Regions from separate parts of the Brachybacterium aquaticum genome, predicted to be linked through region 2. Evidence: riboswitches for the same ligand, from Rfam matches in the RefSeq annotation. Region 2 holds a riboswitch; the other holds the start of a gene.
The links. Region 2 has a riboswitch for thiamine pyrophosphate ahead of HNR70_RS00520 (bifunctional hydroxymethylpyrimidine kinase/phosphomethylpyrimidine kinase). Riboswitches for the same ligand answer to the same signal wherever they lie in the genome.
Positions count from the first base shown of each region.

Region 1: linked by a shared signal. The riboswitch ahead of HNR70_RS08485 (ECF transporter S component) and the one ahead of HNR70_RS00520 (bifunctional hydroxymethylpyrimidine kinase/phosphomethylpyrimidine kinase) in region 2 are both predicted to bind thiamine pyrophosphate.

Region 1 is NZ_JACHLZ010000001.1:1,898,338-1,901,727, reverse strand. It holds gene HNR70_RS08490 (ATP-binding cassette domain-containing protein) at 1-1,233, opposite strand, end outside; gene HNR70_RS08485 (ECF transporter S component) at 1,256-1,837, opposite strand; TPP riboswitch at 1,883-1,988, opposite strand; gene HNR70_RS08480 (hypothetical protein) at 2,012-2,578, opposite strand; gene HNR70_RS08475 (M13 family metallopeptidase) at 2,575-3,390, opposite strand, start outside.
Region 2 is NZ_JACHLZ010000001.1:128,341-131,730, forward strand. It holds gene HNR70_RS00515 (MFS transporter) at 1-158, opposite strand, end outside; gene HNR70_RS00520 (bifunctional hydroxymethylpyrimidine kinase/phosphomethylpyrimidine kinase) at 155-1,897, opposite strand; TPP riboswitch at 1,927-2,018, opposite strand; gene HNR70_RS00525 (exonuclease SbcCD subunit D) at 2,146-3,324, shown strand; gene HNR70_RS16340 (AAA family ATPase) at 3,321-3,390, shown strand, end outside.

The DNA of each region.
Region 1 (3,390 bases), 1.8 Mb from region 2:
GCGCCGGGAGTCCAGGCCCACGGTCGGCTCGTCGAGGACCAGCAGGTCCGGGCGCTGGGCGAGGGCGGCGGCGATCGCGACGCGGCGCTGCTCCCCGCCGGAGAGGCGATGGGGATGGGCACCGGAGAGGTGGGCGAGGCCGGCGCGGTCCAGGAGCTCGCCCACGAGGGCCTCGTCGTCGGCCCAGGGGGAGGCCAGGAGCTCCTCGCGCACGGTGGCCCGGACGAAGGAGTGCTCGGGGTTCTGGGGCACGAGCGCGATCCGCCGGTCCTCGGGACGGCGCACCGTGCCGGTGGCGGGGGAGAGGTCGCCGAGCAGCACGCCCAGCAGCGTGGTCTTCCCGGCCCCGCTCGGCCCCGTCAGCGCGGTGATCCGGCCGGGGTGCAGGTCGAGGTCCTGCGGGACGAGGAGCCCCCGCGCGGGCACGGTGATCCCGCGCAGGGAGGCGACAGCCTCCCCATCGGCCGGGAGCCCGGCCCCTGCCGCACCCGCCGGCGCGTTCTCCTCTTCGAGCACCCCCGCCTCGATCAGGAGCGCCCGGTCGCGGGAGAGCACGTCGGCCGGCGCGCCGTCGGCGAGGATCCGCGCGCGCGGCCCGAGCACGATCATGCGGTCGACGTGGGGGAGCCAGGGCCCGATCCGGTGCTCGGCGACGACGAGGGTCGCCCCGCCCGCGGCCTCGAGGATCGCTGCCCGCACCTCCTTCGCGGTCGCGGCGTCGAGCATGCTCGTCGGCTCGTCCAGGAGCATGAGCTCGGGGTCCAGGGCGAGGGCGCCCGCGAGCGCGATGCGCTGCTGCTGCCCGCCCGAGGCATCCAGCGGCGCCCGGTGCGGGGGCAGATCCACCTGCGCGGCGTCCAGCGCCCGGGCGGCGCGCTCGTGGATCTCCGGGCGGGGGAGGGCGGCGTTCTCGGGCCCGAAGGCGGCGTCACGGACGATGGTCGCGGCGACCAGCGCATGGGTGGGGTTCTGCAGCAGCAGCCCCCGCTCGCCGGCGCGCCCCGGCGGGGCGGGCAGGGCCTCGCCGTCGCCGTCCTCGGGGTCGAGCAGTCCGGCAAGGGCGCGCAGCAGGGTCGACTTCCCGCTGCCGCTCGCCCCGGCCAGCAGCACCCGCTGCCCGGGCGGGATCTCGAGGTCCACCCCGTCCAGGGTCGGCTCGCGCCGGGTCAGGGGCCGCCAGCGCAGTCCCTCGACCTGCACCGCCGCGCCGGCCCGGGTGCTCTCCAGAGTCACTCCGTGCCCGTCCCTCGCGCACTCACGCCTCGGCGGCCCGGGCGTGCTCCCGGCCCGCGGCGAGCGTGTCCACCGCCCCGGTCGCGACCAGGGCCCGCGTCGCCGCCCAGCCCAGCACCCCGCACAGCACCGCCCCGGAGAGCAGGAAGAAGCCGAGCATTGCCAGGGCGAAGGGCCAACTCATCTCGGGGTAGTAGGCGAAGCGCTCCCAGGTCCACTCCAGCGCCGCCGCGAGCACCCCGCCGAGGATCGCGACGGGCAGGGTGAATCGGCGGTAGCGGGTCAGCAGGAAGGCGAGCTCGACGCCGCCGCCCTGCAGCAGGCCCGAGACGACGGTGCCCCAGCCCCACTGCCCGCCCAGCAGCATCTCCATCACCGCGGCGATCATCTCGGCGAGCAGGGCCGCGCCGGGCTTGCGCACGATCAGCGCGGCGAGCATCGCGGGCAGGAACCAGATCCCGGCCAGCAGACCCTCGGCGGGCTTGAACGCGGCGGTGATCGGGCCGATCAGCGTGTACAGCTGGCCGTAGCCCAGGAACGCGACGCCGAAGGCGGCGCCGATCAGCACGGTGACCAGCAGGTCCACGGTGCGGTAACGAGTCATCACAGCTCCTTCCATGATGGAAGGGGCGCGGGGCGCCGGCGGCGTCCCACGGAAATCCCGACTCCCTACGCCGGTGCGAGCCGGATCAGGTTCGAGGGTCTGCGCTGGTGCGCACTCTCAGCACCCCGATGGTGCTCCCCTGTCAGTGGATGACGATCGCCGAGTATATACCGCTCAGCGGCGGGCGCGGATGGCCTGGTCGACCGCGGCGGCGGTGGCCTGAGGGTCCTCGGCGTCCAGGAGGTAGTGGGTGCCCTCCCGGCCGATGATCTCCACCATGGTGCCGGGGCCGGTGGCGAGCACCCGGTAGGGCGACTTGATGTCGTCGAGCGTGAAGACCTTCCCGCCGCCGACGGGGGTGATCTCGTGCGGCTGGGCGGGACGGATGCGGGCGCGCCGCCAGCCGTACCCGCCGAGGGTCGCCCCGGCGTGGGAGGCGTCGAAGCGGCGCAGCTGGACGAGGCGGAAGTCCGCGAGCGGCCAGGGCCGCTGCGGCCAGAACCCGCCGAGGCTCACGGTCACGCCGTGCTCGTCGACGATGAAGCGGGTCCACTGGCCCATCCAGGTCCACAGCGCGAGGGCCGCGAACAGCGCGAGGATGATCAGCGCGGGCAGGAGGTCCAGGCGCTGGGCGATGAGGACCGCCATCAGCGCCCCGCCGATCAGCGTGATCCCGATGCGGGTCCAGCCGATGGCGGAGGGGCGGGTGCGGCCCACGTAGAAGGGCGCCTCGGGCCTCACCAGATGCTCACCCTCTCCTCGGGGGCGCGGTACATGCCGTCGCCCTCGGCCACGCCGAACGCCTCGTGGAACTCGTCGAGGTGCCCGGCCACGGTGTTGCAGCGGAACTCCATGGGGGAGTGGGGGTCCACGGCCAGGCGGCGGATCGCCTCCTGGGGGCGGTTCTTGCCGCGCCACACGGTCGCCCAGGAGAGGAACACGCGCTGCAGGCCGGTGAAGCCGTCGAGCTCCTCGGCGACCTCCGCCGCGGGGCGGGAGGCGAGGTAGGCCTTGACCGCGATGGACAGCCCGCCGAGATCGCCGATGTTCTCGCCGATGGTGAGGGCGCCGTTGACGCGGTGGGAGTCGTCGAGGTCGCGGGGGGAGAGCTGCGAGTACTGCTCCATCAGCCGGGCGGCGCGCTCCTCGAAGGCCTCGCGGTCCTCGGGGGTCCACCAGGAGGCGAGGTTGCCGTCGCCGTCGTACTTCGAGCCCTGGTCGTCGAAGCCGTGGCCGACCTCGTGGCCGATCACCGCGCCGATGCCGCCGAAGTTCACGGCGTCGTCCGCCTCGGCATCGAAGAACGGGGGCTGCAGGATCGCGGCGGGGAAGACGATCTCGTTGCGGCCGGGGTTGTAGTAGGCGTTGACCGTCTGCGGGGTCATGTGCCATTCGGTCTCGTCGATCGGCCCGCCCACCTTCGCGAACTCGAACGCCGCCTCGAAGCGGCGCGAGGCGCGGACGGTCGCGACGAGGTCGCCGGGGACGATCTCGAGCCCGTCGTAGTCGCGCCACTTCTCGGGGTAGCCGATCTTGGGGGTGAACTTCTCGAG
Region 2 (3,390 bases):
AGCATCGCCGGTGCCAGCGCCGTGACCGGCAGGAACACGTGGATGTTGTCGATCCAGTTGCCGACCACGCCCGCGCGCAGCGCGGCCCGACCCTCCGGCGGGAGGGCGGTGAGGTCGCGGCGCGGCGCAGTGTCGCGTGAGGGGGCGGCGGCGCTCATCGGGCGACCATCGCCAGGCGCGCACCGCTGCCGAGAGCCGACGGGTCGACCCGCCGGGCCTGCTCGAAGAACTCCAGCTCATGACGGCACGCGAGGAGGTACGCGCGCACGGCCTCGGCCCGCACCTCCGGCGTCGCCGCTTCCAGCTCCCGCTCGACGGCGGCCTGCGCCCCGAGCACCCCGGCGACGAAGCCGGGATCGCGGTAGGTCTCCAGCCACGCCGCGTAGGGGTGGTCCGCGGCGACGTCCGGCAGGGACGCCCCCACCTCGGCGTACAGCCAGAAGCAGGGCAGCACCGCGGCGGCCGCGACGGCCGGCGGCGCGGTCAGCGCCCGGGCCAGCAGGAAGTCGGTGTACGCGCTGGTCACGGGGGAGGCGGGCAGGTCCGCGGCGGAGGGCCGGTCCGCGAGCCAGGAGCGGTGCAGCTCCGCCTCCACCTCGATGCAGCCGCTCGAGGACTCCGCCCAGAACTGGGCCTCGGCGGGGTCGCCTGCCCGGTCGGCGAGGGCCTGCAGCGCCTCGGAGTAGCGGTCGAGGTACTGCGCGTCCTGGGCGAGGTAGAAGGAGAACTGCGCCTCGGGCAGGGACCCGTCCACCAGAGCGCGCACGAAGCCGGAGTCCGCGATGTCGGCGGCGAGCGGGGCGCCGGCCTCCCACAGCGCGGCGGTCCAGGGGCCGACGGGGGCGATCGACGGCGCGGGCATCTCGGCCGCGACGGGCCGGGCGGGCCCGTCGGCCGTGCCGGACCTGGCCGACCCGTCGGCCGTGCCGGATTTGGCCGACCCGTCGGCCGCGCCCGTCCCCGACGCACCGGCCCGCGCCGACCCGTCGGCCGACGCACCCGCCGAGACCCGCAGGTCCGTCGGCGACTCGAGCCGGGCCGGGATCGCGTCGGCCGCGAGCCAGGGCGCGGCCGAGCCGGCCGACGCGAGCCGGCGCGCGCGATGGGAGTGGTCGACCGGGCCGTGCCCGGAGCCGACGCGAAGGTCGGCGCCGTGGGTGATCGCCTCGTGCAGCCAGTCGGTCGCCCAGGCGAGCGCGGTCGCGGGGTCGTCGCCCGCACCGAGCCGGGTGGCCAGCGCCGCGGCCAGCGAGCAGCCGGTGCCGTGGGTGCTCTCGGTGTCTACGCGGCGGGAGGAGGCGGCGTGGCGGGAGCCGTCGGGGGAGATCCAGGTGTTGGTGACCCGCTCGTCCTCCAGGTGGCCGGTCTTCACGACGACCGCGACGCCGGTCCGCTCGGCCCAGTCGGCGGCCTGGGCGAGGGCCTCGGCCTCGGTGGCGGCGCGGGGCGAGCCGGTGAGCACGGCGAGCTCGTCGATGTTGGGCGTGACGACGGTGGCGAGGCGGCAGAAGTGCAGCATCGCCTCCTCCGCCTCGGCCGCCAGCAGACGATCACCGCTGGTCGCGACCATGACCGGGTCGACCACGAGCACGTCGGGCCCCTGCCGGGCCACCCAGTCCTGGACGGTGCGGATGATCTCGGCGGTGCCGAGCATGCCCGTCTTCACGGCCTCGAGGGTCACGTCATCGCCGACCGCTTCGAGCTGTGCGGCGAGCATCGTCGCGGGCGGGAGGTGGATCTCCCGCACGCCGTGGGTGTTCTGGGCGACCACCGCGGTCACCGCGGCCATGCCGTATCCGCCCGCGGCGGTGATCGACTTGAGGTCGGCGGCGGTGCCGGCGCCCCCTGTCGGATCGGTCCCCGCGATCGAGAGCACCCGCGGGATCGCGGGGGGCACGGGGGCAGACGGAAAAAGGGTGCGAGGATCCGAGCTCATGCGGACATCCCTTCGCTAGTACGAACTAGATCAGGTTCCACGGGTGTGATCTCAGCGCCTGGGCGCACCCCGTGTCCGCGTCCGAGTCTAGGCGAGGGCGCGGAGAGGGGGCGGGGGTGTCCGTCGGAGGGTGCGGGAGAGCAGCCCCTCCGTCCACGACGACCCGGCCGCGCCGCCGGCTGTCCCACCCCGCTCGTAGGCTCGGGGGCATGAAGATCCTGCACACCTCGGACTGGCATCTGGGGCGCACCCTGCACAAGGTCGACCTCCACGAGCACCAGGCCGCGTTCCTCGACTGGCTGGTGGACCTGGTGCGGGACGAGCAGGTCGACGTGGTCGTGGTCCCCGGGGACGTGTACGACCGGGCGGTGCCCGCCGTCTCGAGCGTGACCTTGCTGGACCGGGCCCTCGCGCGCCTCGCGGACACGGGCGCGACCGTGGTGCTGACCAGCGGGAACCATGACTCCCCGGAGCGGCTCGGCTTCGGCCGCTCCCTCATGCGCGCGGGCATCCACCTGCTCACCGACGTGCCCGGCATCGAGCATCCCGTCTCCGTCGCCGACGAGCACGGCGAGGTGATGTTCTTCGGCCTGCCCTATCTCGAGCCGGATCGTGCGCGCACGGAGCTGGCCGGGGAGGGGGAGGAGCCGCTGGCCCGCAGCCACGAGGCCGTCACCCGCGCGGCGCTGGACCGGGTGCGCGAGAAGGCCGCCGCCCATCCCGGCGCCCGCACCGTCGTGCTCGCCCACACCTTCGTCACCGGCGGCGAGGCGTCCGACTCCGAGCGGGATCTCTCCGTCGGCGGCGTCGACTCCGTCCCCGCCGGGGTCCTCGCCGGCATCGATTACCTCGCCCTCGGCCACCTCCACGGCTGCCAGGACCTCACCGGCCTCGTCGGCGCGCCGGCCTGGTACTCCGGCTCGCCGCTCGCGTTCTCCTTCTCCGAGAAGAACCACCGCAAGTCGGTGCTGCTGGTTGAGCTGGGAGCGCCCACGGCCGACGGGGGCCGGGCCGAGGCGTCGGTGCAGCGCATCCCCACCCCGGTGCCGCGCCGCCTCACCGAGCTGCGCGGCACCCTCGAGGAGATCCTCGCCCGCCGCGACGAGCACGCCGGGGACTGGCTGAAGGCCGTGGTCACCGACCCCGCCCGCCCCGCCCACCTGCAGGAGCAGCTGCGCGAGGCCTACCCGCACCTGCTGCTCACCGAGTACGCGCCCGAGGGGCGGGAGGCCCGTGAGGGCACGCCCGTGGTGCGGCGCGAGCAGAACCCGCTGGAGGTGATGGACGAGTTCCTCGCCCACGTCACCGGCGGCACCCCCACCCCCGCCGAGCACGACGTGCTCGACCGCGCCTACACCGCCGTGCGCCGGCAGCAGGAGGCCTCGTGAAGCTCCACCACCTCCGCCTCACCGGGATCGGCCCCTTCGCCGGCACCGTCGACGTCGACTTCGCCG